DNA from 4 places in the Actinoplanes sp. NPDC023936 genome. Region 2 is predicted to be linked to each of the others. Evidence: riboswitches for the same ligand, from Rfam matches in the RefSeq annotation. Region 2 holds a riboswitch; each other region holds the start of a gene.
The links. A riboswitch is a leader RNA that binds a small molecule or an ion and turns the genes downstream of it on or off. The one in region 2 is predicted to bind cyclic di-AMP.
Positions count from the first base shown of each region.

Region 1: it holds a riboswitch for cyclic di-AMP, as region 2 does, so the genes downstream of both, AB0F72_RS22345 (NlpC/P60 family protein) here and AB0F72_RS23725 (NlpC/P60 family protein) in region 2, are expected to answer to the same signal.
Region 3: it holds a riboswitch for cyclic di-AMP, as region 2 does, so the genes downstream of both, AB0F72_RS13100 (hypothetical protein) here and AB0F72_RS23725 (NlpC/P60 family protein) in region 2, are expected to answer to the same signal.
Region 4: it holds a riboswitch for cyclic di-AMP, as region 2 does, so the genes downstream of both, AB0F72_RS31345 (transglycosylase family protein) here and AB0F72_RS23725 (NlpC/P60 family protein) in region 2, are expected to answer to the same signal.

Region 1 covers NZ_JBEZZR010000017.1:26,412-33,633, forward strand. The annotation lists gene cydC (thiol reductant ABC exporter subunit CydC) at 1-926, opposite strand, end outside; gene cydB (cytochrome d ubiquinol oxidase subunit II) at 923-1,903, opposite strand; gene AB0F72_RS22330 (cytochrome ubiquinol oxidase subunit I) at 1,916-3,325, opposite strand; gene AB0F72_RS22335 (BlaI/MecI/CopY family transcriptional regulator) at 3,416-3,829, shown strand; gene AB0F72_RS22340 (M56 family metallopeptidase) at 3,826-4,731, shown strand; cyclic di-AMP (ydaO/yuaA leader) riboswitch at 4,886-5,021, shown strand; gene AB0F72_RS22345 (NlpC/P60 family protein) at 5,077-6,012, shown strand; gene AB0F72_RS22350 (AAA family ATPase) at 6,162-7,222, shown strand, end outside.
Region 2 covers NZ_JBEZZR010000019.1:26,440-33,661, forward strand. The annotation lists gene AB0F72_RS23710 (VTT domain-containing protein) at 1-502, opposite strand, end outside; gene AB0F72_RS23715 (glutamine amidotransferase) at 543-1,256, opposite strand; gene AB0F72_RS23720 (MurT ligase domain-containing protein) at 1,246-2,466, opposite strand; cyclic di-AMP (ydaO/yuaA leader) riboswitch at 2,846-3,014, shown strand; gene AB0F72_RS23725 (NlpC/P60 family protein) at 3,054-3,842, shown strand; gene mraZ (division/cell wall cluster transcriptional repressor MraZ) at 4,801-5,232, shown strand; gene rsmH (16S rRNA (cytosine(1402)-N(4))-methyltransferase RsmH) at 5,475-6,539, shown strand; gene AB0F72_RS23740 (hypothetical protein) at 6,612-7,222, shown strand, end outside.
Region 3 covers NZ_JBEZZR010000007.1:206,418-213,639, forward strand. The annotation lists gene AB0F72_RS13090 (glycoside hydrolase family 65 protein) at 1-1,905, shown strand, start outside; gene AB0F72_RS13095 (hypothetical protein) at 1,960-2,976, opposite strand; cyclic di-AMP (ydaO/yuaA leader) riboswitch at 2,981-3,115, opposite strand; cyclic di-AMP (ydaO/yuaA leader) riboswitch at 3,322-3,456, shown strand; gene AB0F72_RS13100 (hypothetical protein) at 3,496-4,473, shown strand; gene AB0F72_RS13105 (ABC transporter ATP-binding protein) at 4,502-5,275, opposite strand; gene AB0F72_RS13110 (ABC transporter permease) at 5,268-6,164, opposite strand; gene AB0F72_RS13115 (TetR/AcrR family transcriptional regulator) at 6,388-6,954, shown strand; gene AB0F72_RS13120 (Atu4866 domain-containing protein) at 7,058-7,222, shown strand, end outside.
Region 4 covers NZ_JBEZZR010000032.1:24,858-32,079, reverse strand. The annotation lists gene AB0F72_RS31365 (NAD(P)/FAD-dependent oxidoreductase) at 1-120, opposite strand, end outside; gene AB0F72_RS31360 (TetR family transcriptional regulator) at 242-892, shown strand; gene AB0F72_RS31355 (methyl-accepting chemotaxis protein) at 900-1,811, opposite strand; gene AB0F72_RS31350 (sulfite exporter TauE/SafE family protein) at 2,143-2,904, opposite strand; gene AB0F72_RS31345 (transglycosylase family protein) at 2,988-3,506, opposite strand; cyclic di-AMP (ydaO/yuaA leader) riboswitch at 3,547-3,722, opposite strand; gene AB0F72_RS31340 (DUF1304 domain-containing protein) at 3,961-4,323, opposite strand; gene AB0F72_RS31335 (hypothetical protein) at 4,367-4,585, shown strand; gene AB0F72_RS31330 (alpha/beta fold hydrolase) at 4,602-5,255, opposite strand; gene AB0F72_RS31325 (WYL domain-containing protein) at 5,312-6,292, shown strand; gene AB0F72_RS31320 (hypothetical protein) at 6,302-6,448, shown strand; gene pdhA (pyruvate dehydrogenase (acetyl-transferring) E1 component subunit alpha) at 6,445-7,222, opposite strand, start outside.

The DNA of each region.
Region 1 (7,222 bases), on a different contig from region 2:
GCCGGCGCGAGGTCCATCGTGCCGGCCGCGACGCGCAGCCCGGCCTGCACCGCGATCAGGCCGACCGACAGGGTGCCGACCAGGTCCAGGGCGGTCGACGAGAGGAACGCGACCCGCAGCACCCGCATGGTGGCCCGCCGGTGCTGGTCGGTGAGGTCGGCGATGACGTCGATCTGGCGGTCCGCCCGGCCGAACACCTTCAGCGTCGCGAGGCCGCGGACCACGTCGAGGAAGTGCCCGGCCAGCCGGGCGTCGGCCGCCCACCGCTGCCGTGCGCGGGACTGGGTGGCCCAGCCGATCAGCGCGCCGAGCAGCGGGATCAGCGGCAGCGTGAGCAACGCGATGATCGCCGCCGCCGGGTCCACGACGGACATCACCAGGATGACCAGCGGGGGGAGGATCACGCCGAGGGCGAGCGCCGGAAGGTACCCGGAGAACCACGGTTTCAGCGCGTCCAGCCCGGTGCCGAGAACCGTGGTGAGCCGGCCCGCACCGTAGTCGGCCACCCACGCCGGCCCGCGCCGGGCGACGGTGTCCAGCATCGAGCGGCGCAGCTCGTCGGTGACCCGGGCGGCGGTGCGCCGGGCGGTCACCTGTTCGGCCCAGGCGAGGACGGCCCGCGCGGTGAACGCACCGGCGAGCAGCGTGATCCCGTTCTGCCGGGGCCCACTGACGATCCAGCAGAGACCGATCGCGAGCGCGACGGTGGCAGCCGCCTGACCGGCCCCGATCAGCGTCAGCAGCGCGACCCCGGCACGGCTGGCCCGGGCGTGCCGCAGCAGCCGGGGATCGACCGGTCCCCGCGAGATCCGGCGTTCCCCGCCTGTCCATTGGTTCTCGCCTGCCCGGTGGTTCTCGCCTGCCCGGTGGTTCTCGGGCGATGCGGTCCCGGAACGGTCGAGATCGGCCGGGGACGGCCGCGTCATGACGCCACCCGTTCGCTGGCGATGCGGCGGCGGAAGACCCAATAGGACCAGATTTGGTACGCGAGGACGCCGGGCAGCACGATCACCCCGGCGATCGTGATGAGCTTCAACGCCTCCGGGCCGGCCGCGGCGCTGATCCGGGTCAGGCTCCAGGCGTCCGACAGGGTACTGCGCAGCACCACGTCCCCGTGGACGAGGAACACCGTCACGACGGCGGCGGCCACCCCGGCGGCGACCGCCACGAACGCCGCCGCCTCGCGGGCCCGGCGGGCCAGGACACCGGCGCCGAAACTCAGCACGGCGGCGAGCAGGACGATCCGGGATCCGGTGCCGATGCCGGCGATCAGGAGGGCGACCGCCCCGCCCAGGCCGGCGTGCCGGGCCAGGCCGCGGGCCCGGCGGCGGACCGGGCCGGTGGTGCGCAGCGCGAGGAACGTCGCGCCGAGCAGGATCGCGGCCAGCAGCGCGCCGAGCGCGCCGAGCCCGGCGGCCGGGGTGAGCAGCGGGTCGAGGCTGCGGGACAGGCCGGTGCCGGTGACCTCGCCGTCGGCGCCCAGGGCGAGGCCGTGCACGAAGATCCCGAGGACGGCGCCCCAGAGCAGCACGATGCCGGTGGACGACCCGGCCAGCAGCAGGTCGGCGCGGCGGCGCCAGGCAGGCGAGTCGTGTTTGCCGCGGAACTCCAGGGCGACGCCGCGGATCGCCAGCATCAGCAGGATCAGCACCATCGGCAGGTAGAGGGCGGAGAGCAGGGCGGCGTACCAGGCCGGGAAGGCGGCGAACGTGACGCCGATCGCGGCGACCAGCCAGACCTCGTTGCCGTCCCAGAACGGGCCGATGGTACGGATCGCCGCGCCCCGCTCGTGCTCGTCGCGCCCGAGGACCGGGGTGAGGATGCCGACCCCGAAGTCGAAGCCCTCGAGGACGAAGTAGAGCACCCAGGCGAGGACGAGAACCGCGAACCAGAAGGTGATCATGATGGGAATCTCCTAGTAGGCCGGAACCGATTCACGCTCGGGCGCGGACTCGATCTTGTCCGGTGCGAGCGGCTTGCGCGAGAGGTGCACGACCAGCCGCCACCAGACGATCGCCAGGAGCCCGTAGACGAGCGTGAACCCGGCCAGCGAGGCGATCACTTCGGCGCTGGTCAGCCCGGGCGAGATGCCGTCGGAGACCTTGGAGATGCCGAAGGCGAGCCAGGGCTGGCGAGCGGTCTCGGTGAAGATCCAGCCGAACGTGTTGGCGGCCGCCGGCAGCAGCGGCGCGAGCCAGATGAACCGCCGCAGCAGCGCCGGCGTGCCGCGGCCCGGCTGCAGGAACGCCGGCAGGAAGCGGACCCGGAACGCGTACGACGACCAGAGGTGGAACGCGGCCACCGCCATCGCGAGGATGCCCGCGCCCATCATCAGCCGGAACGTCCAGAACGCCACCGGGATCATCGGCACGTAGCTGCCCGGCCCGTACTGCGCCACGTAGGCGGCCTGGAGGTCGTCGATGCCCTGCACCGTCCCGTTGAACGAGCCGGTGCCGAGGAAGGAGAGCAGCTTGGGCACCTCGATGCTGAAGAACGGCCGATCGTGGCCGAGCTCCCCGATGGCGAAGATGGAGAACGGCGCGCCGGTGGTCGTCTCGTACAGGGCTTCCGCCGCCGCCATCTTCATCGGCTGCACGGCCGTCATCACCTTGCCGAGGTGGTCACCGCTGATCACCGTCCCGAGCCCGCCGACCAGCATGATCCAGGCGCCGAGCCGGGAGAGGGTCTCGAACGAACGGTCGGCCTTGAGCCGCCACACCCCGATCGCCAGCAGCAGCCCGCCGCCGGCCATCGCGGCGCCGGCCATGGTGTGCGGGAACGCGGCCAGGACCACCTCGTTGGTGAGCAGCTCGGTGAAGCTGGTCAGATGAGCGCGACCGGTCTCCGGGTCCAGCGCGTACGCCACCGGGTTCTGCATGAACGAGTTGGCGGCCAGGATGATGTACGCCGACAGCAGCGTCCCCACCGCGACGATCACGATCGTGGCGGCGTGCACGCGGCGGGGCAGCCGGTCCCAGCCGAAGTACCACAGCGCCAGGAACGTCGCCTCCAGGAAGAACGCGAGCATCCCCTCGATGGCGAGGGTGGGACCGAAGACGTCGCCGTAGAAGCGGGCGAACGCGCTCCATCCGAGCCCGAACTGGAACTCCTGGACCAGGCCGGTGACCACGCCGACGGCGAAGGTGGCGATCAGCAGCTTGCCGACGAACTTCGTCAGATGCAGGTATTTCTCCCGAGACGTCCGCATCCAGGCCAGCTGCAGCCCCGCTGCGGTCGCGGCCAGGCAGATCGACAGCGGCACGAACAGGTAGTGGTAGATCGTGACGACCGCGAACTGCAGCCGGGTCAGGTCAAGCACGTCCACGGGTTCCCCCAACGTAGTACGACGCTTCGTAGTAGATACTACGTCGTGTAGTACGACAACCTGACGTAGGCCTCCCGTAGGATGGAACACATGGCGCCGCTCTCGAAGAACCCGCTTTCGAAGACCTCGCTTTCGAAGACCTCGCTCTCGAAGAACCTGGGCGACCTCGAGCGTGAGGTCATGACGAAGCTCTGGGACGCGCCGGAGCCGCTGACCGTCCGCCAGGTGCACGAGCTGCTCAGCCGTGACCGCGACCTGGCGTACACCACGGTCATGACAGTGCTCGACCGGCTCGCCAAGAAAGGCCTGGTCACCCAGCAGAAAGCGGACCGCGCCTACCGCTACGCCCCGGCGCAGACCCGCGAGGAGATGACCGCCGGCCTGATGTTCGACGCGCTCAGCGCCACCCCGGACCGGGACGCCGCGCTGGCGTACTTCATGGGTCAGCTCCCGCCGGAGGCGCTGGCCGCGGCGATCAAAGCGGCAGCCGACCGGAAACCGTGACAGCGCTGCTGCTGGGCGCGCTGGGTCTGACCCTCTCGCTGATCGCGCCCGGCATCCTGGCCAGGGCGAAGTGGCCGGACCGGGCCCCCGTCGCCGGCGTCCTGCTCTGGCAGGCGCTCACCCTGACCGCGGTGCTCTGCGCGCTCGGGGTGGTGCTCGCCGCCCCGGAGGAGGTGACCCGGGCGGCCGGCGCGCGCCATCCGGAGACGGTGGTCGCGCTCGTCCTGTCGCTCGCCATCGCCGCGACCATCGTGATCCGGCTGCTGATCTCGCTCGCCAAGGTGACCTCCCGGGCCCGTGCCCGGCGGGCCCGGCACCGGACCCTGGTGGATCTGCTGGACCGGGTGGAGCGGCGCGACGACATCAAGGGTGGCGAGGTGCGGATCCTCGACGGCGCGCTGCCGATGGCGTACTGCGTGCCCGGCCGCCAGCCGCGGGTGGTGCTCAGCGACGCGGTGCTGCAGGTTCTCGACCGGGACCAGGTGGACGCGGTGCTGGCGCACGAGCGCGCCCACCTGCGGCACCGGCACGAGCTGGTGATGGAGTCGTTCACCGCCTTCTACCAGGCGGTGCCGAAACTGCTGCGCAGCCGGGTGCCGCTCGACGCCGTACACCTGCTGCTGGAGATGGTGGCCGACGATGCCGCGCGGCGCCGCACCGGGCCGGCGCCGCTGCGGGCCGCGCTGGGTCGTCTCGCCGATGCGCTGCCGCTCGCCGAGGGGGTGCTCGCCGACGGGGCCGCGGGGGAGGCCCGCCGGCGGCGCCTGGCGCGCCTGGATCTGCCCGAGAGCCGGTCACTGACGGTCGCCGCGAGCGCCGCCGCGGCGGGTCTCCTGGTGCTACCCACAGTGATCTTGGTGGTGCCGTGGCTGGGGCGCGCGATTAACACCTGGCCCTTTTAGCCACTCTCCGTAAGGGAAATGGAGCGCACGGTTTCGCCACGCGGACGACCTTTTCTTCCGCGTTCCGTGACCGGTACGGTGGTTCCCGGTTCGGTAGCCCCCCAATCGTCCACCCGGCCGATCTGCCGAGCCGCCGCCTAAACGCCGAGTGCTTCGAGACCGAGTGCCTCGAGAGACAAAGCGCGCCGGGGACCCAGGTAGTCCCGGGGTGAAGCCGCTCCCCCCGAGCGGCCGGGCAGCTTCCCGCCCGAACCCGTCAGCTAACCCGGTCGGCGGTCGAGTGGGAAGAAAGGACAACGCACCTAAGTGAAACGGAAAGGCCTCTTACGCGGTTTGGTCTGCGTAATGGCCGCGGCCGGAATCGTTCTCACTGGTCCCGCCGTTGCCCATGCCGAGCCCACGCCGGCAAGCGTCGAGAAGCAAATCGACGAGCAGTGGAACAAGCTCGAGCCCGTCATCGAGGAGTACAACTCGGTGCACGCCAAGCTGAAGAAGCTGCGCAAGCAGCAGTCTTCGCTGGAGAAGACGCTGAAGCCACTGCAGGTGAAGGTGGATGTCGCCATGGCCCAGGTCCGGGGCATGGCCGTGGACGCGTACATGCAGGGCCCGCCGAACGCGTTCAACGCGATGGTCATCAGTGGTTCGCCGACGTCGCTGACCGAGAAGCTCGCGCTGCTCGACCAGCTGGCCCAGCACCAGACCGAGTCCATCGAGCACGTGGCGCAGCTCCGCGACAAGTACGCGGGCGACAAGGCCAAGGTGGACCAGCTCGCCTCCGAGATCGCCGTCCGGGACACGGACCTGGCGTCGAAGAAGAAGGCGATCGAGAAGGAGATCAAGGACCTCCAGAAGCTCCGGATCGAGGCCTACGGCACGGCGAACGCCGACGACGGCGCGCTGCGCACCGGCCCCTGCCCGGTCACCTACACCAACGACAAGGGTGGTCGCGCGGCCCAGCGGGCGTGCGACCTGATCGGCAAGCCCTATGTCTTCGGCTCCAACGGCCCGAACAGTTACGACTGCTCGGGTCTGACGCAGGAGGCGTGGGCGGCTGTCGGTGTTCACCTCGAGCACTACACGAAAGACCAGTGGGGCTCGACCAAGTCGGTCAGCCGGGACGAGTTGAAGCCGGGCGACCTGGTCTTCTACTACTCCGATGTGCACCACGTCGCCATCTACATCGGCGGCGGCAAGGTGGTGCACGCACCGCACACGGGCGACTACGTGCGGATGGCGACGATCGACCGCGGTCCCATCGCGGGCTATCGCCGGCCAGGTTAGGAATCGCTGACGAAGATCGCCCCTCGCCGGAGTGCGGGGGGCGATCTTCGTTTGTCCGGCCTCAACCGCGCGCTTTTCCGCCCGGCGGATCTCACCCGTGCCGCAGTACCCGCCGGGCGGCGAACTCGGCGGGGGCATAATCGCCTGTCATGAGCGACCCCTTGATCGACAGCCTCACCGCCGCGGTGCAGGCCCGTCCCGACGACCTCCCGCTGCGCCTGCACCTGGCCGAGCTGCTGGTGGCCGCGGGCCGGGGCGCGGAGGCGATCGGGCATGCCGCTCAGGTGCTCGCCCGCGAGCCGGGCAACGCCACCGCCCAGCAGCTGATGGGCCGGGCGCTCGGAACCACCCCGGCCGCTACCCCGGCGCCGCCGGCCGAAAAGCCGGCCGAGCAGCCGGTCGCGCCGCCCTCGGCCGAGCCGCAGCCCTCGGCCGAGCCGCCGGCTGCGCCGTCGCCGGCCGCCGTCGACTGGTCCGCCATGGAGCAGCAGTTCGGCGACGTCGTCCCGCCCCGGTTCACCCACACCGGCGAGCCGGACCCGGTCCGGGGCCACCAGGACCGGGTCTTCGACGTCGAGAGCTCCACGATCACGCTCGCCGACGTCGGCGGCATGGCCGACGTGAAGAAGCGCCTCGAGGTCTCGTTCCTCGGCCCGCTGCGCAACCCGAAGCTGCGGTCGCTGTTCGGCAAGAGCCTCCGCGGCGGCCTGCTGCTCTACGGCCCGCCCGGCTGCGGCAAGACGTTCCTGGCCCGGGCGGTCGCCGGTGAGATGGGCGCCGCGTTCATCTCGCTCAGCATCACCGACGTGCTGAACATGTGGGTCGGCAGCTCGGAGAAGAACCTGCACGACCTGTTCGAGTCGGCTCGCGGCCACGCGCCGTGCGTGCTGTTCCTGGACGAGATCGACGCGCTCGGCCACAAGCGCAGCCAGCTCCAGTCGTCGATGCGGACCGTGGTGAACCAGCTGCTCACCGAGCTGGACGGGGTCGAGGGCGGCAACGACGGGGTGTTCGTCCTCGCGGCCACGAACGCGCCCTGGGACGTCGACTCCGCGTTGCGGCGGCCGGGACGCCTGGACCGTACCGTGCTGGTGCTGCCGCCGGACCGCCCGGCCCGCGCCGCGATCCTGGAATTCCACCTCCGGGACCGCCCGGTAGCCGGCGTCGACCTGGACCAGGTCGCGGCGGCCACCGAGCACTACTCCGGCGC
Region 2 (7,222 bases):
AGGCGTAGCCGACCAGGCCGAACGGGGCGAGCGGGAGGAAACGGACCAGCAGGACGGCGGAGAGGCCTCGGCGGTTGAGCCAGCCGTCCAGACGGTCCAGTCTGCTGCCGGCGCGGGCCTTCAGGGCGCCGCGGCCGGCCCAGCGGCCCGCGTAGTACGTGGCCGTCGCCGCGATGATCGCTGCGGCCAGGGCGGCGAGGGCGCCCGTGGCGGCGCCCAGCAGGAGGCCGCAGAGCAGGGTGATCGCGGTGCGCGGGACCAGCACCGAGAGGAGCAGGCCGCCGATCACCGCGACGGCGGCGGGGGCGGCCGCGCCGAGGGATTCGACGCTGGCGCCGATCTCCCGCAGCGGGAGCGTGGCGGCCGCGACCGCGAGGGCGCCCACCACGCCGCCGAGCATGCCGAACCGGATGAGACGACGCTTCCACGTGATCGGAGGGGCGTCCTGAGGGTCCGCGGAGTTCTGAACTGCGCCCCGCGGGGCGATCAGGATGTCGGTCATGCAGGCCTACCGCCCCAACTGTCGTCGATTCCGTAAAAAATCAAACGGCGCTTGCAGCTTCCAGCCGCTCCTGGCGTAGCCGGTCGGCCCACGTGTCGTCCAGGGGCGCAAGCCTATCCGCGCCGGTTGACCAGCGCAGTAGCAGATCGGCTATAGCTGGGTTGCGAGCGAGCGCCGGGCCGTGCGAGTACGTCCCGAGGATCTTGCCGGCCCACGCGCCCTCGGTCTGGCCGTCGTTGCCGACGCCCGCGGTGACGCGGGCGAGCGGGGCCGCGTGCGCACCGAGGTGGGTGCGCCCGCCGTGGTTCTCGAAGCCGGTCAGCGGGGGCAGACCGAGTCGCGAGTCGATGTCACCGCGCAGCTCTCCGACCGCCCGGGTGACACCCCGGTCCGAGGTTATGTCGAGCAAACCGAGACCCGAGCACTTCGCCCCTTTTGCGAAGAAAGAGTGCCCGAAAAGTTGATAACCGGCACAGATCGCCAGGACGGCGGCGCCCTGGTTGACGGCCCGGTGCAGGCCGCCGTCGGTGAGCAGGCGCTGCGCGGCGAGAGCCTGCGGGCCGTCCTCGCCGCCACCGATCAGATAGATGTCGGCCGAGGTCGGCATCTGCTGGTCGGAACGGACCTCGTAGGTCTCCACCGGGATGCCGCGGGCGGCCGCCCGGTGGGCCAGGATCGACAGGTTGCCCCGGTCGCCGTAGGTCGACAGCAGATCGGGGTAGATCCACACGATCCGGAGGCTCTCAGTTGACACGGTCCAACTCCGCTCGGATGTCCTGGAACGCCGTGTAGTTGGCGATCACTTCGAGTCGGCCGGGCGGAACGGCCCGCAGCGCCTCGTCGAAACTCTGTACGTGCCGGAACGGCACCTGGTTCACCTGGAGCCGGACGGCCAGGTCGTAGGCGCGGTCGCCGGTGATCAGCACCGGGCGGTTGCGCAGTGGTGAGAAGTCGACGTCGTACAGCCACGAGGTGTCGAAGCCGTCGGGGTCGCGGGCGTTGATGGAGAGCAGTGTCGGCGCGTGCTCCGCCATGTCGAACGCCTCCAGCCAGCTGGCCGGGTTCTTGGCGAGCAGCAGCCGGATGTTGCGGCCGTCCCGGTCGACCTGCGCGTACCGCCCGGCGATCGACGTCACCCGGGAGAGCCGGGGCAGCGCCTCTATCGGGCGCACCCCGAACTCGGCGGCGACGGCGAGCGCGGTGGCCGCGTTGCCGATGTTCACCTTGCCGGGAAGCTGAAGTTTCACCAGGTGCCAGTCGCCGCGCGGGTCGATCACGCCCTCGTCCTCGACCGACCAGTGCGCGCGGGGCCGGCGCAGCGGGCAGCCGGTGCACCACCAGTCGCCGTTGGCGCGCTCGATCGGATGGCCGCTCTCCGGGCAGACGAACGAGTCGTCGAGCCAGCGCTGGCCGGCGCTGAACCAGGTCACCTGCGGGCTGCTGCTGGCGGCCCAGACGACCATCGGGTCGTCCGAGTTCGCCACGACCTTGATGTTGGGGTGGCTGGCGAGCGTGGTCTTCCACAGCTGCGCCATCATCGCCACCTCCTTCGCCCGGTCCAGCTGGTCGCGGGAGAGGTTGAGCAGGGCCACCACCTTGGGGCGGGTGGCCTCGATGACCTGGGCCAGATAGTGCTCGTCGACCTCGAGGACGGCGAACGGGGTGTGTCCCTCTTTCGCCAGCGCCGAGGTGTGGCCGGTCGGCATGTTCGCGCCGAATGAGTTCGTGGCGACCCGGCCGAGCACACCGACCGCCGCGGCGGTGAGCCGCGTCGTGGTGGTCTTGCCGTTGGTCCCGGAGACGAGCGCCACAGCCCGGCCGGACGAGAGGTGGGCCAGCAGGTCGGGGTCGATCTTGAGGCCGATCCAGCCGCCGATGACCGAGCCGTCGCCGCGTCCAGCAGCCCTGGAGAGCGCCGCGGCGGTCTTCGACGCAGTGGTCGCGACCTTGGCGATAAGAGGCATCTTCCCGTCCGTCACGCCAGCGAGGGTACCGGACCGAAAGGTTACGTCGAGTTGCCGTCCGGTCAAGATCGGATGCGACTTGTGTTTGTACCGCTCTCAACGTTTTGACATGGGTTCCGGGTTGGCGGCCGAAGAATTGTGTGTTCTGTTTCACCCGTAACCTTCGACTGATCGTGTTCGGACGACCCCAAGGGGTAATGGCATTTGTCTCCGGGCGGTAACAAACCGGACACCGACATGTGTGCCAATTACTGTGCGTGACATTTTCGGCCCTGACGATCACGCGGAAGGTCGGGTACCAAGGTTGGGCCGGGTGCAAACGCATCCGGCTCGCACCAGCCCGGCCCACGCCGAGCCCTGCCCCGAGCTGGACGGTGCGACCACCGCAACACCGGAACCACACACAAGGCATCAGGGGGCAGGGACGGGGGACCCATAACCGGCCGGTTCAGCTCCACACCGGCCTCGGGGTGAAGTCGCCTAGCGACCGGGCACACCTTCCCGCCCGAACCCGACAGCTAACCTCGCAGGCGTGCCGGAGGGATATCTCTACCGTGCACGAACACAGTTCGCGCCGTGGCAGCCGCGTGTCTCGCGGCGCCGGCACAGTCGCACTGTCTCTGGGTCTCTGCCTCTGCGCCGGGCAGCTGGTCACCGCGTCTCCCGCGGTCGCGGCCAGCACCACCCCGGTCGTCAAGGTCGCCGCTTCCGCGGCGGCCGCGAAGGTCAAGCCCAAGCTGACCGCCAAGGCCAGCACCCGGAAGCTCCCCTGGGGCTCCACCCTCAAGGTGACCGCCAAGGTCATCGACCCGCGTACCGGCAAGGTCGCCAAGGGCACGGTCCGGCTCCAGGGCCTGGTCGGCGGCAAGTGGAAGACGTGGGACACCGAGACCGTCAAGAACCAGAACGGGACGGTCACCCTCAAGTACGCCCCCAAGAACACGTACTACATCCGGACCCTCTTCACGGGCTCCGGCTTCAGCACCGCGAGCACCGGCAAGACGAAGATCACCGTCAAGGCCAGCGGCGCGAAGATCCTCGCTGAGGCGAAGAAGCACAAGGGCGCCCTGTACAAGTACGGCGCGTCGGGCCCCAAGCGCTTCGACTGCTCGGGCTACACCAAGTACGTCTACAAGAAGGCAGCCGGCAAGTCGCTGCCCCACAAGGCGAACTCGCAGCAGAAGTACGGCAAGAGCGTCAGCAAGAGCAAGAAGAAGGTCGGCGACCTGATCGTCTTCCGCAACGGGTCGTACGGCTACCACGCCGGCATCTACGCCGGTAACGGCTACATCTACGACTCGCCGCACACCGGCGCCCGGGTCGGCAAGCACAAGATCTGGAGCAAGAACTACGTCGTCCGGCGTCTCGTCGCCTGACGTCTGTAGTTGGGTGTCGCCTGTAGTTGGGTGACGTCTGTAGTAAGTAAGGAAGGACCGGCACGCGGCGTGGTGGCGCCGTAGCCGTTGATCACGCCTGTGGGGTGTGGCCCGATGATGGGTCACGCCCCACAGGCGTTTCTTTTTCGGGTACGGGTGACCCCGTTCCCCGCCGCAGACGAGCCGTTCCCGTGAGTCCGCGCGGCCGGGTGGGTGGTCCGGGCCGTCCGGCGGGTTTCGCTACCGGTGCATGGGCACGCGCTACGGGCTCGCCGGGTGATCGCCGGCGGTTCGGGCGGCCCCGGGTGGGCGAGCCGTAGCTCAGGCCTGTGATCAAGGGCCTGTTGCCTGTCGGGGCTACGGCTGGCGATGCCGGGCCGTAGCTGGGGCCTGTGATCACGGGGTTGTTGCCTGCGCGGGCTACGGCTCGCGGCGCCGGGCCGTAGCTGAGGCCTGTGATCACAGGGCTTTTACCCGCCTGGGCTACGGCTCGCGGGGGTGGGGTGGCGCGGTACCTGCGTGGGCTACGGCTCGCGGGGGTGGGGTGGCGCGATACCTGTGTGCGCTACGGCTCGGGATTTGGCGGCTCCGTTTTGCTCCACCTGGGGGGCTCACTTTTGCTCCACCTGGGGGCTCCACTTTGCTCCACCTTTGCGGTGAAGGGTGGCCTCCCACACTTTGAACAGGGAGCTTTCGGACCGGCTGGGCTCGATGTCGGAAACGAGACTCCGTCGATCATGGTTCGGCCCTCCACTTGGGGGCACCGCCTGTGAACTGGGAATACGTCCGCGAAAAGGGCTCGCGAGCGGCTCCATTCGGGTTGCAGGTGGAGGGAAGTGGAGTAGAGTGGGGCGCAGTGGCAGGACCGAGGAAATGAACCGGGACTGTCGGCCCGAGTTGACAGGCGAGACCGCTCCACCGCGAAGGAGTGCGACGCCACGGCAAGGGGGGTTGGCCGATGTTCCTCGGCACGCACACCCCGCGCCTGGACGAAAAGGGCCGGCTGATCCTCCCGGCGAAGTTCCGTGATGAGCTGGCGGGAGGTGTCGTGATCACGAAGGGGCAGGAGCGCTGTCTGTACGTGTTCCCGATGCCGGAGTTCCAGCGCATCGCCGGTCAGCTCCGTGAGGCGCCGGTGACGAACAAGGCCGCCCGGGCTTACAGCCGGGTGTTCTTCGCCAGCGCGCACGACGAGGTGCCCGACAAGCAGGGCCGGGTGACGATCCCGGCGCACTTGCGGGAGTACGCGAGTCTCGGCCGCGACCTCGTGGTGATCGGGGCGAGCACCCGGGTCGAGGTCTGGGACAAGCAGGCCTGGGACGACTACCTCACGGCGAGCGAGGAAGAGTTCGCCGACATCGAGGAGGGGGTGCTGCCCGGCGGACTGTAAGGCGTGGCACCTCGGTGGCCGCAACGCGGCCCGGACGCCACTGCCGCCGTACTGCGAGATCTCCAGCCGCTCCCGCTCCTGGCGCCTCTTCCCCGGCGCCAGGCGCGTGTCCGGGGCCGGCCGTCCCGCTATGGGACAGCCCGGCACGGGACACGAGCGGATGGGGATCTGGCGGTACGGACGGGCGGCCGGGCCGGTACGGCGAACGAGCAACACCTGGGTGAGACGCGAACGGGCAGGCAATGGGGGTCGTAATGGGGGAGCCGCGAGGCACACACGTGCCGGTGCTGCTCGAGCGCTGTCTTGAGTTGCTCGCTCCCGCACTGCAGTTGCCGGGCGCCGTCCACGTCGACTTCACGCTGGGTCTCGGCGGGCACGCCGAGGCAGTCCTCGAGCGGTACCCGGACATCGTCCTGGTCGGCCTCGACCGGGACACCGAGGCGCTCGCTCACGCGCGGCACCGGCTGACCCGGTTCGCCGGGCGGACGCATCTGGTGCACGCGGTCTACGACGAGTTGCCGAGGGTTCTGGCCGAGCTCGGCATCCCGGCGATCCACAGCGGACTGTTCGACCTCGGGGTCTCCTCGTTGCAGCTGGACGAGGCGGACCGCGGTTTCGCGTACGCGCAGGACGCTCCCCTGGACATGCGGATGGACCAGTCCCGGGGCGTGACCGCCGAGGAAGTGGTCAACGGGTACGAGCCGGGCGAACTGGTCCGGATTCTCCGGCAGTACGGCGAGGAGAAGTTCGCGCCGCGGGTCGTCTCGGCGATCGTGCGCGAGCGGGCGAAAGCCCGGATCACCTCGACGGCGCGGCTGGCGGAGCTGATCAAGGATGCGATCCCGGCCGCCGCGCGCCGAACGGGTGGCAATCCCGCAAAAAGGACGTTCCAGGCACTACGCATTGAGGTCAACGCCGAACTGGACGCTCTCGAGGGTGCGGTTCCGGCGGCTTTGGATGCGTTGGCGCCTAAGGGGCGGCTTGTGGTGATGAGTTATCAATCACTTGAGGACAAAATCGTGAAGCGTGCGCTCGCTGAGAGGGCACGTAGCACCGGGCCGATCGACCTTCCGGTCGAGCTGCCCGGCACCGGTCCGACGCTGCGGCTGCTCACCCGGGGGTCCGAGCTGCCCAGCGAGGCGGAGGTGACGGCCAACCCGAGGGCAGCCTCGGTGAAGCTGCGGGCGGTGGAACGGATCGACGAGCAGGAGCAGGGGCAGGGACAGGGGCGTAAGTACAGCCAGGCACCGGTGAGCCGCCGCGAACGGCCCCGGATGTCCGGGCCTACGCCTCGCGAAGAGCAATAACCCCGGGGTTGAACGCGCGGGGGACAGGGGCGGTTACGCCCGGGGGCGAAAAGAAGAGGGGGAGGGATGAGCATGAGTGAGCGAATCGACGCGCCGCGGCCGGGGGGCCGTGCCGCGCCGCGTGACACCAAGGGAACTGGCGCCCGGGGGGTGCGCCAGTCCTCCGGCCGGCCCGACACGCCCCGCTCCGGGATGGGGCGGAATGGCGAAGCGGACGGCACGGCCGCCCTGGCGCTCGAAGTTACGGACCTTTCGGTCAGCTCCGGTGAGCCGGTCGCCGCCGGCCGTCCCCGTCTGTGGGTCGCGCCGCCGCTGCCGATGCGGGCGCCGCGGGCGACCTTCGCCGCGTCCGTGATCGCCGTGGTGCTCGTGGGTGTGCTCGGCATCCTCCTGATCAACACGAAGACGATGGAGCAGTCCTTCCAGCTCGACGCGCTGCAGAAGGAGCAGTCCTCGCTGGACAAGCAGCAGCAGGGCCTGGAACAGCAGCTCATCCAGGCGTCCAACCCGGGCAACCTGCACGCCGCGGCGCGCCGGCTCGGGCTGGTCATGGCCGAGTCGCCGGCGATGATCCGGCTTCCGGACGGCAAGATCAGCCGGATTCCGACGCCGGGCCGCGGTCAGCCGGGCGTGACCGCGCAGAGCGGTCTGGACAACGCCGGTACGCCGACCACGGGCGCCGG
Region 3 (7,222 bases), on a different contig from region 2:
CTCTACGAGGTCGAGCCCCTGGAGGGCTCGGCCCGGCTGATCCTGCAGTCCGAGCTGGTGGCGAACGAGCAGCTGCCGCCGGTGAGCAAGGACCCGCGGGTCGCCGCGGTGCTGGACCGGCCGCTGCAGGCCGAGGAGATGATGGAGCAGCGCGCCGGCGGCATCCTGGTGCACCGTACCAAGGCCAGCGACCTGCGGATGGCCGCGGCCATGGAGCACCTGGTGGAGACGCCGGGCCGGCACGCCATCACCACCGAGGGCCACCCGGACTGGCTGCGCACCACCGTGGCCTGCCGGCTGGAGCCCGGCCAGAAGCTGCGGGTGGTCAAGCTCGCGGCGTACGGGTGGTCCAGCATCCGCTCGCTGCCCGCCCTGCGTGACCAGGTCGGCGCGGCACTGGCCAGCGCCCGCCTGGACGGCTGGGAGGGCCTGGTCCAGCAGCAGCGGGAGTACCTGGACGCGTTCTGGGACCACTCGGACGTCAAGGTCGAGGGTGACCCGGAGGTGCAGCAGGCGGTCCGGTTCGGGCTCTTCCACACCCTGCAGGCCGGCGCGCGGGCCGAGCAGCGCCCGATCGGCTCCAAGGGCCTCACCGGGCCGGGGTACGACGGCCACACGTTCTGGGACGCCGAGACGTTCGTTCTGCCGGCTCTGACGTACACCCAGCCCTCCGCGGCGGCCGACGTGCTGCGCTGGCGGCACTCGACGCTGGACCTGGCCCGGGAGCGCGCGCAGACGCTCGGCCTCTCGGGCGCGGCGTTCCCGTGGCGGACGATCCGCGGGCAGGAGTGCTCCGGGTACTGGCCGGCGGGCACGGCCGGCTTCCACATCGGGGCCGACATCGCCGACGCGGTCCGCCGTTACGTGCAGGCCACCGGTGACTACGACTTCGAGCGTGAGGTCGGCCTGGAGCTGCTCGTCGAGACCGCCCGGCTGTGGCGTTCGCTGGGTCACCACGACCGGCACGGCCGCTTCCACATCGACGGTGTGACGGGTCCGGACGAGTACACCGCCGTGGTGAACGACAACATCTACACCAACCTGATGGCGCAGCAGAACCTGATGACCGCGGTCGACGCCTGCAAGCGTCACCCGGACCTGGCGCGCAAGCTCGGTGTGGACGACGAGGAGGCGGCGTCCTGGCGGGACGCGGCGGCCGCGGTGCACATCCCGTACGACAAGGAGCTCGGCGTCCACCAGCAGTGCGAGGGCTTCACCCGGCTGCAGGAGTGGGACTTCGAGAACACCCCGCCCGAGGGCTACCCGCTGCTGCTCAACTTCCCGTACTTCGACCTGTACCGCAAGCAGGTCATCAAGCAGGCCGACCTGGTCATGGCGATGTACATCCGGGGCGACGCGTTCACCCCGGAGGAGAAGGCGCGCAACTTCGCGTACTACGACGCGCGGACCGTCCGCGACTCGTCCCTATCCGCGTGCATCCAGGCCGTTCTCGCGGCGGAGACCGGGCACCTGGAGCTGGCCCACGACTACCTGGGCGAGGCCGCCCTGATGGACCTGCACGACCTGCACCAGAACGCCCGGGACGGCGTGCACGTGGCGTCGCTGGCCGGCACCTGGATCTCGCTGGTCGCCGGTCTCGGCGGCATGCGTGACTTCAACGGGCAGCTGAGCTTCGCGCCGCGCCTCCCCAGCCGGATCAACAACCTGGAGTTCTCGCTGCTCTGGCGCGGTCTGCGGCTGCGGGTGAACGTGACGGCGGACGAGGTGACCTACTCGCTGCGCAACGGTGGCGGCTCGGCCCGGCTGACGCTTCTGCACCACGGCAAGGAGACCGAGGTGACCCAGGTGCGCCCGGTGACCATGCCGATCCCGCCGGCCCCCCCGGTGGGATCCGCGCCGGCCCAGCCGCACGGGCGGGCGCCGGTGCGCCGCGCCGTGCACTGAGCCGAACGAGAAAAGCCCCCGTCCTCACGATGAGGACGGGGGCTTTTCCGATGCTCAGAGCATGGAGACGTGCACGTGGTCGGTGTGGTCACTGACGCCGTGGTACGCCTTCCAGCCCGACGCGGGGAACCAGATCTTCTTGTACCAGATGACGTAGTAGATCCCGAGCTCGTCGGCGTTACGCACCAGGAACGCCATGAGGTCGTTGCCGTACTTCATCATCCTGTCGTTGTGCGCCGAGGAGAAGCCGCTCTTCTGCAGCGACCAGTCACAGGCCCGGCCCTTGGGGTGCTCGTAGGGCCCGCCGGGGCGGTAACAGCCGACGAACAGGTTGAAGCCGGCCTTCTTGGTTTCCTTGTACATGTTCAGCGTGCGCTTGGTGATGCAGCCGCTGGTCGTCGGGTCCTTCTCGGTGCAGCCCTCGGGCGAGAAGCCGCCGCTGGAGTTGCGCGGCGCGGCCTTGGCGGAGGGGGATTTCGCCACCACGAAACCGTCGGTGAGCGCGTCGCCACCCACCAGTTGCAGGGCTTTCTCCGCCGATTCCTTCTGCTTCTTCATCAGCGCGGAGTTCTTCTTCTGCGCCGCGACCTCGGCGTCGAGTTTCGCCTTGCTCTCGGCGACAGTGGCGATCGCCTCGTTGAGCTCGTGCAGCTTCTCGTCGTGCAGCTTGTTGATCTCCTCGAGGGAGATCGCCTTGTGCAGGAAGTCGTTCGACGAGTTCGCGCCGAGCAGGAAGCCGACCGCGCTCAGGTTGCCCGTCACGTACTGCTCGCGGGCGATCGAGTTCACCTCGGGGATGAGCTTGTCGCGCCGGTCCTCCGCGGCCTTGATCTCGACGTTCAGCTTCGCCTGCGCCTTTGTGGACTTCGTCACGGCGGCCTTGGCCGAGACGTAGCGCCGGTTGGCGGCCTCGATGACGTCGGAGAGTAGTGCGTCCTCGTCCTCCTCCTCCGCGGTGGGGGACGAGCCGCTCGGTTCGGCGGAGGCCGGAGTGGCCGGCGCCACGAACAACGTCGTGGCCACGAGCGGTGCCAGGGCAAGCAGCAGCCACCGGCGGGGACGTGCGGTCATCAACAGTTCCTTCCTTGTCACCGCCGACCGAGTTAGCTGACGGGTTCGGGACGGAAGAGATCCCTACCACCCGAAGGCGGACTCACCCCACTGACCTGGTTCCCCGGCTCACCTCGCGGTGATTAGGCGGCGGCCTGCCGGCTCCTCGGGGGCGGTGCCGTCCTGGCAGGACCGCGACGAGTTTACCTGAGGAATGGCGCGGTATCAGGACCACTGAACCGGCAAAACTGTTACCGGGCAGCGACTTTCCGTAGTCAAATCACCTCGCGTGTCCGCGCAATAGCGCACCGTACGAGAACTGTCGATCTGTCGATTGAGTGGGTATGGTCGGTTCCGGTTCCCACCCGGGGACCGCCGCCTAATCGCCGCTCCCGGCGAGCCGGGGAACCATTTCCCTCGGGGTGAATCCGCAACCGCGGTAGGGATTTCCTTCGTCCCGAACCCGTCAGCTAACTCGGTCGGCGGCCGACGGAAGGATTACCTGTGCAGCGAAAGACTGCGCGGCGATTAGCGGCCGTCATGGGGCTGCTGCTCGCCGTGTGCGGGCTGGCGATCGTGGCGTCACCGGCCACCGCCGCCCCCGGTGACAACGGTGACGACGGCGAGGGTGGCTCCAAGTCCCTCGTCGAACAACTGGAGGACGCCTCCCGCGGCTACGTCGAGGCCAAGGCGAAGCTGAAGACGTCCAAGCAGAAGCAGACCGAGTTGACGGCGGAGCTCAAGAAGCTGGACGCCCAGGTCGGCCCGCAGCAGGCGGCACTCGACGAGATCGCCTCACAGGCGTACACGTCGGGCCGGATGGGCGCGATGAGCGCGCTCGTCAATGCGAGCGACACCGGGAGCTTCATCGACCGGGCCGAGGTCCTGTCGACCGTCGCGGCCGAGCAGAACCAGGCGATCGAGGAACTCAAGACGACCCTCGACGCCCAGCGCAGGGCGAAACTCGCCATCGACGCCACCGTGAAGGACCAGCAGAAGCAGGTCAACGTGATGGCGAAGAAGAAGGTGCAGGCCGAGACGGCGCTCAAGAAGGCGAACCAGGGGGCCGCGGCCTCCTCGTCGAGCGACGGCGGCGGCAGCGCCAAGGCCGATCCGGCGCCGGGCGGCTCGGGCTCCGGCTGTACCGAGCCCGACCCGACCACCAGCGGCTGTCTCACCCCGCGCACCCTGCACGCGCTGAAGCAGGCCCAGAAGGACGGCTTCACCCGTTACGTCGCGTGTTTCCGCGAGCAGAACAGCGGTGAGCACCCGAAGGGCCGGGCCTGCGACTTCGCCTCTGACAAGAACGGCTTCGGCGGGGACGCGACCGGCGCCAGCCGGACCTACGGCAACAACCTGGCGAACTACTTCATCAACAACGCGGACGCGCTCGACGTGCTCTACGTGATCTGGTATCGCCGGATCTGGCTGCCGAGCAGTGGCTGGAAGTCGTACAGCGGGGCGGGTGGCGACCCCTCCAGCGACCACACCAACCACGTGCATCTCTCGATCCGCTGAAGATCAGAACCTCACGGGGGTACGGGTCCTACTTGCGCATGTAGGACTCGTACTCCCGCATCACCTCGTCGGTGGGGCCGTCCGCCCGGATCAGGCCGGACTCCAGCCAGATGCACCTGTCGCAGGTGTCCCGGATCGACTGCTCGCTGTGGCTGACCAGGAACACCGTGCCGGCCTGGGCGCGCAGCTCACGCACCCGCTGCTCACTGCGGCGGCGGAACTTGGCGTCACCGGTCGCCAGCGCCTCGTCGATCAGCAGCACGTCGTGCTGCTTCGCGGCGGCGATCGAGAACTTCAGGCGGGCGGCCATGCCGGACGAGTACGTCCGCATCGGCAGCGACGAGAAGTCGCCGCGCTCGTTGATGCCGGAGAACTCGATGATCCCGTCCTTCTTCTCCTTCACCTCGGCCGGCGACATGCCCATCGCGAGGCAGCCCAGCTCGACGTTGCGGTCGCCGGGAAGCTCGTTCATCAGGGCCGCGTTCACGCCGAGCAGCGAGGGCTGGCCGGACGCGTAGATCGCGCCCTTGGCGACCGGGAGCAGGCCGGCGACCGCGCGCAGCAGCGTCGACTTGCCCGAGCCGTTGCTGCCGATCAGACCGATCGCCTCACCCCGGTACGCCGTGAAGCTCACACCCTTGACGGCGTGCACCTCGCGGACGTTCCCCGCCTTGGTGTTGGTGATCATGCGCTTGAAGCTGGCGAGCGGGCTGCCGGTGCCCGGCGCGGCCGAGCCGTACACCTTGTAGATGATGTGGGCGTCGTCCGCGACGACGGTGGGGATGCGTTCGTTGTCAGCCACGGCCGTAGCCCTTCTCTCCGCGCCAGAAGTAGGCGAATCCACCGATGCCGACGACCAGGCTCCACGCCAGCGCCTGGAGCCACAGCGCGACCGGCGTGCTGGCCAGCGTGACGTTCTCCAGCAGAGCGTGGCGGAACAGCTCGATGAAGATGAGCATCGGGTTCGCCTCGACCAGAGCGAGCTGCCAGCCGTCGAGCTTGTCCTCGAAGAGGGTCACCGGGTAGAGGACGGCCGATCCGTACATCCAGAAGCGCATGATGAACGGGATCAGCTGCTTGATGTCGCGGTTCTTGGAGCCGTACCGCGCCATGAACATCGCCAGGCCGGTGTTGAAGAACGACTGCAGGGCCAGCAGCGGCAACAGCAGCAGCCACTGCACGGTGATCGGCTCGCCGGTGACGAGCACGATGCCCATCAGCACGACCAGGGCCACCACGAAGTTCCGGATCTCCACGAGGGCGACCGAGAGCGGCAGGCTGGCCCGCGGGAAGTGCAGCGCCCGGATCAGGCCGAGGTTGCCGGTGATCGCGTTCTGACCGGCCTGCACGATCGACTGGGTGAACTGGAACACGAACACACCGATGCACAGGTACGCCGGGAAGTTGTCGACGCCGTGGCTGGTCCCGATGATCACGCCGAAGATCAGGTAGTAGACCGCGGCGTTGATGATCGGTGTGAGGACCTGCCACACCGTGCCGAGCTTCGTGCTGCCCAGCGAGGAGGTCATCTTCGCGCTGGCGTGCGCCCGGATGAAGTGCCGGTAGGACCACAGCTGACGCGTGTACTCAGGGAGGCTGGGAAGCCGCCCGGACGCCGTCAGGCCGTGCCGGCGAGCGAGCTCCTTGGGCGAGAGCTCGGTGCCGGTCTCGGCAACCGCCGTCTCTGGCATGGGGTGGTGCTCCGATCTAATCGGCCCGGCGGAGGCGGGGGGCTCCGGTGGCTTGCTCGAGGACACAGCTAGCAAGCATGACAGGCGCTCGCCGTCCCCGTTGGAACGGGTTCGTATCGACGTGCCAGAACGCTAGCTGACCAAACGGCGGAACGCAACCGTTACGTCGTAGCGTTATAGTGACTCTGTGGCGACAGTTAAGCGCGCACCTGCCGGAGCGGCGGTGCTCCGAGGCGATATCACCGTGGCGATCCGGAACGCGGTGATGAACGAGTTGGCGGAAGTCGGCTATGGCCGATTGTCCATCGAGGCGGTGGCTCGCCGTGCGGGGGTGGGCAAGACCGCGATCTACCGGCGCTGGAGCAACAAGCTCGAGATGGTCATGGAGATCGTCTCGGACGTTGCCGAGCGGAAGGTGCCGCTTCCGGACACCGGGAGTTTCGCCGGCGATCTCGAACTGCTGATGATGATCGTGAGCCGGGCGCTGCAGCACCGGATCGCGTCGCAGATCATCCCGGATCTGATGGCCGAGGCGGCTCGCAACCCGCAGATCGCCGAGACCCTCCAGCGGGCGTTGCGCACGCACCAGCAGGCCCTCGCCGAGAAATTGGTGGGCCAGGCGGTCGCTCGCGGCGAGCTTCCCGAGGGTACGGATCCCGGCCTCGCTGTCGACATGATGCTCGGGCCGCTCTACTGGCGTCTCGCGATCGCCCGGGAGCCGGTGGCCGACGACTACCTGGAGAAGCTGGCGCTGGCGGTGACCGGGGCGCTGCGGGCGGCGCACCCGTAAGTCACCGGGTTCGCACCGGTTCGCAACTCAGGAACCGCTGGGAAGCGTCCCGCGACGGCCGAAGGAAGGGGCTGACCCCGACCGCCGTCCGAAAGTGGTGACGATGACCACCCCCAGCGAGCCCCACGTCGACTTCACCGTGCTCGACGCCGCCGCCCTGCTCGCGATCGCCATGGGCGGCGCCGCTGACGTGTCCGCACGCCCGCTCAGCAGCACCACCAAGGTCGTGACGGACGCCGCCGTGGTCGGTGCCTGGCGCAGCCCGGAC
Region 4 (7,222 bases), on a different contig from region 2:
GATCGTCGGGGTGGGGTCCCGCTCGAACACGGTGACGTCCAGGCCGCCGTGATGGAGCGCCTGGGCGAGCGCCAGTCCGCCGATGCCCGCACCGGCGACGAGGATCCGTGGCACACCCATGATCAGAACCCCTTTCCGGTCCGGGGACCGAGGTGTCCCCGGACGACCATAATCAATCACTCGATTGCTTCTGTCAAACAAACGCATGATTAGCTCAGTCACGCGCCTGTATGATCGAGGCGTGTCGTCGAATCCGCGCAGGTCACCCCAGCCGTCCGAGCGCCAGCGCGACCCGGAGCGCACCCGCCGGCGGATCCTCGAAGCGGCGGCGGCGGAGTTCGCGGCGCACGGCTACGCGGGCGCCCGGATCCGCGCCATCGCCGCCCGTGCGGGCGTCAACCAGCAGCTGGTGTCGTACTACTTCGACGGCAAAGACGGCCTCTACCAGGCCATGACGCAGCAGTGGCAGCAGCGCCAGCACGAGCTCGTGCCGCCCGGCACGCCGATGCCGGAGCAGATCCGCCGGTACGCTCTCGAGGTGCTGCGCGACCCCGAGGGGGTGCGCGTCCTCGCCTGGAGCGGCCTGCAGCACACCGGCGACGGCCCCGGCGCTCCGCCGGAGACTTTCGAGCAGAGCCTCCGGCAACTCCGGGACCTGCAGGAGTCGGGCAGGCTGCCGGCCGAGGTGGACCCGGCCTGCGTGCTGGTCATGCTGATGTCCGCCGCGATAGCGACCACCACTCTGCCGCAGGTGATCGAGAGCGTCTGCGGCGCCGATCCGCGCTCGGCGGAGTTCGTCCGGCACTACGCCGACCAGCTGGCCCTGATCAGCCGCCTGATCGGCCTGGACGCCACCGCGGAAGACCCGCCACCCATCGACGCCCGGCGGTGACCGGCGGTCACTGGCGGGCCGTGGCGACGAACCTGTTCACCTCGCCGCGCAGCACCTCGGCCAGCCGGGCCAGGCCGGCGTCCGTGCCCGGCCCGCCCTCGACGGCGTAGGCGATGCCGTCGACGAGGCCGCTCATCTCCCGGATGCTGGCGGTCACCTCCTCCAGGACCCGGATCGCGTCACCGGCCGCCTGCTGCACCGTGGTGACCTGCGCGAGAATCTCCTCGCTGGAGGCGCTGGTCTCGGTCGCCAGAGTCTTGACCTCGTTCGCGACCACGCTGAACCCCCGCCCCGCCTCACCGGCCCGGGCCGCCTCGATGGTGGCGTTGAGCGCGAGCAGCCGGGTCTGCGTGGCCACTGCGTTGATCAGGTCGACCGCCCTGCGGATCTGGTCCGACGAGGTGCGCAGCGAGCTCACCGTGGTGAGTCCCCGCTCGGCGCCGCCGACCGCCTCACGGGCGAACTCGGCGAGCCCGTTCGCCGTCGAGCCCATTTCGGTGGCGGCCGTCGCCACCTGCTCGGCGACGGTCAGCACCGCCGACTCCAGCTCGTCGGCGAGCGCGACGCGCTGCTGCGCGGCCTGCTCGACCCGCTCCGCCGACCGGGCCATCTGCGCGGTCGACGCGGCGATCTGCGCGGCCGCGCTGTGAAACGCGCCCCGCATCCCCCGGGTGAGGAACTGCCGGTGGAACCGGCCCTCGGCGGCCGCGGCCAGCGCGCCGGAGGACTCCCGGATGAAGGCGTCGGTGATGTCGAGCAGCTTGTTCAGCGCTGTCCGGGCCCGATCCGCGCCCGGCCCGCCCGGCAGCGGCCGCAGTCGCTGCTCGAAGTCCCCCGCGGCCGCCGCCTCGCACACCTGCGCGATGAGATCCAGCGGATCGACGCCCGGCTCTGTCCGCGCGACGCCCCGCCGCGTCACGACCCGCCCGCATCCGCCGCGTCACCGATACGCATACCGACATGATCTCCCGGCACGCCCCCGGGATGGGGTGGATTCCCCTGATGGCGCACCAGGTGCCGGCTCGCGAGCCATGACGGTCCCCTTTCGCTGTCCCGTCACGCTGACCACGGCCGGGACGGGCCGGGTATGCCGTGCTCGGCCACTTCCCGTCCTCGATCGTCCACGAGCGCGCATCGGAGTGGGTCGCCACCAGGAACAGATCGGCGGTCAGCGCGGAGATCACCACGTCGGGCCGGACGTCCCTGCGGCCGACGCGCTACGACGGTGCTGCGGGGATGCAAGCGACGCGCTACGACGGCGTGGCGGGGGTGCCGGCGTCGTGCCACAGCACCCCGGCCAGGACCAGGGCGGCTACGCCGATCACCACGCGCAGCGGGCGCTCCGGAGTACGCCGCACCAGCGCCGGCCCGATCCAGCTGCCGATCAGGCAGCCGGCGGCGAGCACCCCGGCCGCTGCCCAGTGGACCGGCGCGAGCACCGCGTAGAGGATCGCGGCGGCCACATTGGAGAAGCCGAGGACCAGGGTCTTCACCGCGTTGGTGATGGCGAGCGGCTCGACGGCCGCCACCGAGAGCGCGGCCAGCATCATCACGCCGGCGCCCGCGCCGAAGTAACCGCCGTAGACCGCGATTCCGAACACCGCGAGGGCCAGCGGCGGCCGCCATCCGGGGCGGACGTACCAGGCCCGCAGCGGCTCCCGGAACAGCAGCATCAGCCCGCCGGCGGCGATCAGGCCGGGCACCGCCCGTTCGAACGCGGACGACGGCGTGCCCATCAGCAGCAGCGCGCCGGCTGTCCCGCCGGTCACCCCGACCACGCCGTGCCGGGCTATCCGGCGGGCCTGCCCGTGCAGCTCCACGCGGGATCCGGCGGCCGCGCCGAACGCGGTGGAGAGCAGCGCGACGGTGTTGGTGACGTTCGCCGCGACCGGCGGGATGCCGACGGACAGCAGGGCCGGGTAGGTGACCACGGATGCCAGCCCGCCCATCGACCCGGTGAGGCCGCCACCGACGCCGCCGAGGAAGAGCAGGACGGCATGGGCGAGGCTCACGGATCCCGAGCGTACGCCGATCGCCGGCCGCCGCGATCGTGGTGAGTCGGCGTTGACCCACCGCGATCGCGGCGGCGGCACGGTCAGCGCAGCCGGAGCCGCTGACCCGGGAAGATCTGGCTCGGGCTGTCGAGCCGGTCCTTGTTGAGCTTGAAGAGGGTGCGCCAGCCACCCTTGACCTTGTACTTCTTCGCGATCGCGGCGAGCGTGTCGCCGGAGCGCACCACGTAGGTGCCCTTCTTCGACGCGGTCGCCTTCTTCGACGCCGACGACTTCGCGGACGACGCCTTCTTGTAGACGCCCGCCTTCTTGCCGCACACCGGCCAGGGCTTCAGGCCGCGCTTCTTGTAGAGCTTGGTCGCGACCTTGATCTGCTCGGCCTTCGTGGCCCGGTCAGCGGTCGGGGCGTACTTGCCGCCCCCGTTCGCCTTCCACGTGCTGCGGCTGAACTGCAAGCCACCGTAGTACCCGTTCCCGGTGTTGATGTGCCACCGGCCACCGGACTCGCATTTCGCGAGGACGTCCCAGTTGACCTGCCGGGCCGCCGATGCGGGGCTCGCCGGGGCGAGCAACGTGCCGGCTCCGACCACACCCGCGGTCACCAGACCGAGGGCAAGGCGCGTTCGTCTACCGATCCGAGACATGGATGATCCTCCACGCCTGCGAGGTGAGCTGTCGGGTTCGGACAGAGGTGCCCGGCCGTCGTTCTGCGGCTTCACCCCAAGGCGCGGTCATGCGGCGCCGGAAATCGTGGGTCCCCCGCTCCTGCCTCTCCTATCGAGTCCGCGGGCGGCGGCAGGACTCGGCGGACCGCCCGTGGTGCCCGCCATCGCGGGACGGCCCGACGGTAACCACGCCACCGGGGCAACGACCAAGCCGAAACCCCCTGATAGTGACGTTCTTCACGGTATTTGCCCGATTTGATCTTGTTCGCGCCCCGGAATAGCGGGCATTCCCGACTTCCGAGGTCCGTCATATTCGGCACAGACCACAGCGCCCGGCCGGACGATGCCGGACCGGGCGAAAAAGGGCAGTGCCGGATCGGTGGGAAACGGGTCAGTTCGCGACGAGGACGGCGACGATCGCGAGGACCGCCGGAACGGTCTGCACGAACAGGATTCTGCGGCTCGCCGTGGCCGCGCCGAAAACGCCGGCGACGGCCACGCACCCGAGGAAGAACAGCTTCGCGGCGAACCCGGTGTCCCCGCCCGCGATCAGGCCCCCGATCAGGCCGGCCGCGAGAAAGCCGTTGTAGAGGCCCTGGTTGGCGCCGAGCACCCGGGTCTGCCGGGCGAACTCCTCGGTCAGCCCGAACGCCTTGCGCCCCCGCGGCCGCGTCCACAGGAACATCTCCAGGACGAGGATGTAGACGTGGATCAGCGCAACCAGCGCCACCAGCAGGTTCGCTAAGATGATCATGGCGACACCCTAGCTTGGGAGGCGCGTGCGTATGGTGTCCGCCATGAGCATCGACGAGAAACCGGGCGAAGCGGCGCGGGCCTCCGGAGCGTTCGCGGTCGTCATCGGTCTCTTGATCGCCGCATTCGGATTCCTCACCGACCACGTGCCCACTCGTGGCTATTACTTCGCCGGCCTCCTGGTGCTGGCCGGCAGCGCCGTGCGGATCGAGGCGGCCCTCAAACACCGGACCGATCCGGTACGGGTTGAGCAGCAGCCCTGATCGACCGGCGGCCCGATCAGCTCGCGGCCAGCAGGGACGCCAGGGCGTGCGGCCGTGAGAACATCGGCCAGTGACCGGCCGGGAGCTCGTGGAACGTCCAGCCGTCGCCGCTCATCAGGGCGAACGCCGGGACCGTTGCGGCCAGCCCGCGCAGCTGGCCCGCGGAGAACGAGCACAGGATCGCGGTTCGCGGCAAGGCCTGCCACGCCCCGCCGTGCCGCAGCGGCTCGGTGGCCGCGCCGACCGGCTGCGCCCGCCCGCGCTCGCGGACGACCGCCCAGTCGAAACCCTGCGCGGACGGCGGCGCCTCGGCCGGGACCGGGATCATGCCGTCGGCGGCGTCCGGCGGTGAACCGTCGAATTCGGACTGGGACATGCCGTCCGGCAGCGGGCCGGTGTCGACGTAGACGAGGCGGGCCACCCGGTCCGGCAACCGATCCGCCGCCGCTGTGATCACCGCCCCGGCGTAGCTGTGCCCGACCAGGACCACGTCGCGCAGCCCGTCCAGCAGGCCGGCGACCTGGTCGGCGTGATCGGAGGCCGTGACACCCCGGTCCAGCGCGAGCGAGACCTGGTGCACGTCATGTCCCGCGGCGCGCAGCGGCGCCGCCACCTCGTCCCACGCCCAGCCGCCCAACCAGAACCCCGGTACCAGCACGTATGTCGTCATGTCCGAAACGCTAGGCTCAATACCGGGCGGATTCGGCCCGGTATAAGGTGTGGCGCATGCCACAGTCACTCGGACGCGTTCTCGGCCTGCTCGAACTGCTGCAGGCCCACCCGGGCGGGCAGACCGTCGGGCGGCTCGCCGAGCGGCTCGGTGTCGACGAGCGGACCGTCCGGCGCTACGCGTTGCACCTCGCCGAGCTGGGCATCCCGGTCGAGGGCCGGCGCGGGCGGTACGGCGGTTACACCCTCGCTCCCGGATACCGGCTGCCGCCGCTGATGCTCACCGACGACGAGGCCGTCGCCGTGCTGCTCGGGCTGGTCGCGGGCCGCCGGATCGGGCTGTCCACGGCCGCGGCAGCCGGCGAGACAGCGCTCGCGAAGATCCGGCGGGTGCTGCCGGCGGCGCTCCGCGCCCGCACCGACGCGATGCTCGGCACCCTCGGCTTCGCCGCCGGCCGCCCCGCGCCCGCACCGGCGACCGCGACCGCGACGCTGCTCGCCCTGGCCGGGGCCGCCCACGACCGGCGGCCGGTCGCCTTCGGCTACACCAAGCCGGGTGGCGAGCCGGAGCGGCGGCGGCTGGACCCCTACGGGCTGGTCTTCCACGGTGGCAAGTGGTTCGTCACCGGGCGCGATCACGACCGGGGCGAGGGCCGGACGTTCCGCCTCGACCGGATCGAGGCGGTCGAGATCGTCGAGGGGAGTTTCGAGGTGCCCGCCGGGTTCGACCCGGCCGCCCGGGTCGCGGCCGGGCTGGCCACCGGCGCATGGCGGCACGAGGTGTCGGTGCTGCTGGACACCACTGTGGAGGAGGCGCGGCGACGGGTGCCGGCGACGGTGGCGACGCTCACCCGTACCCCATCGGGGGTCCGTCTTGTCGCCCGGGCCGAACGGCTCGACGGGATGGCGCGCATGCTGGCGGGCCTGGGCTTCGACTTCACCGTGGAGTCGCCGGCCGAACTGCGCGACGAGGTGGCCGCCCTCGCCGACCGGCTGCGGGCCGCGATCGGACGCATCGACGCCGGCGGAACGGGGTAAGGGAGGGCCATGAATGACGTGGCTCAGGTCAACACCACCCAGCCGACGGACTGGGCGCCCAGCGTCGAGCAGACGCGGCGGGCCGAGCTCAACCGGCCGTACCCTCCGCATGGGCGCACCGCGCCGCGCCCGGCGCCGGCGATGAGCAAGGACTAGGGCTCCGGGTGGAAGGACGCCTGGTAGGCGAGGAAGTCCGCGCGCTGGGCCGCCAGCTCCGGTGACCCGGTCGGGTAGACGTGGCCGAACATCTCCACCGGCTGCGGGTCCGGCATCGCCAGGACGCGTTCGCGCAGGTCCAGGGCCACCTTGCGGACGTCCTCCTCGACCTGGCCGAAGAAGTCCTCGCCGGCGATCCGCTGCTTGAGCAGGAACGCCTTCATCCGGCTGATCGGGTCCTTCGCCTTCCAGGACTCCACCTCGCCGGACGCGCGGTAGCGGGTCGGGTCGTCCGAGCTGGTGTGCGCGCCCATCCGGTACGTGTACGCCTCGATCATGGTCGGGCCGTTGCCCTGCCGAGCCTCGTCCAGCGCGTGCCTGGTGACGGCGTAACTGGCCAGCACGTCGTTGCCGTCGACCCGCACACCGCGGAAGCCGTAGCCCCCGGCCCGGTGGTAGAGCGGCGCCCGGCTCTGCCGTTCCAGGGGCTGGGAGATCGCCCACTGGTTGTTCTGGCAGAAGAAGACGATCGGGGCGTTGAAGACGCCGGACCAGACGAACGACTCGTTGACCTCGCCCTGGCTGGTGGCGCCGTCGCCGAAGTAGGCGATCACGGCCTCGCCGTCCGCGCCGCCGGTCTTGCCGTCCATCGTGACGCCCATCGCGTAGCCGGTCGCGTGCAGCGTCTGCGAGCCGATCACCAGGGTGTACAGGTTGAACTTGTGCGCGTTCGAGTCCCAGCCGCCCTGGTCGACGCCGCGGAACAGGCCGAAC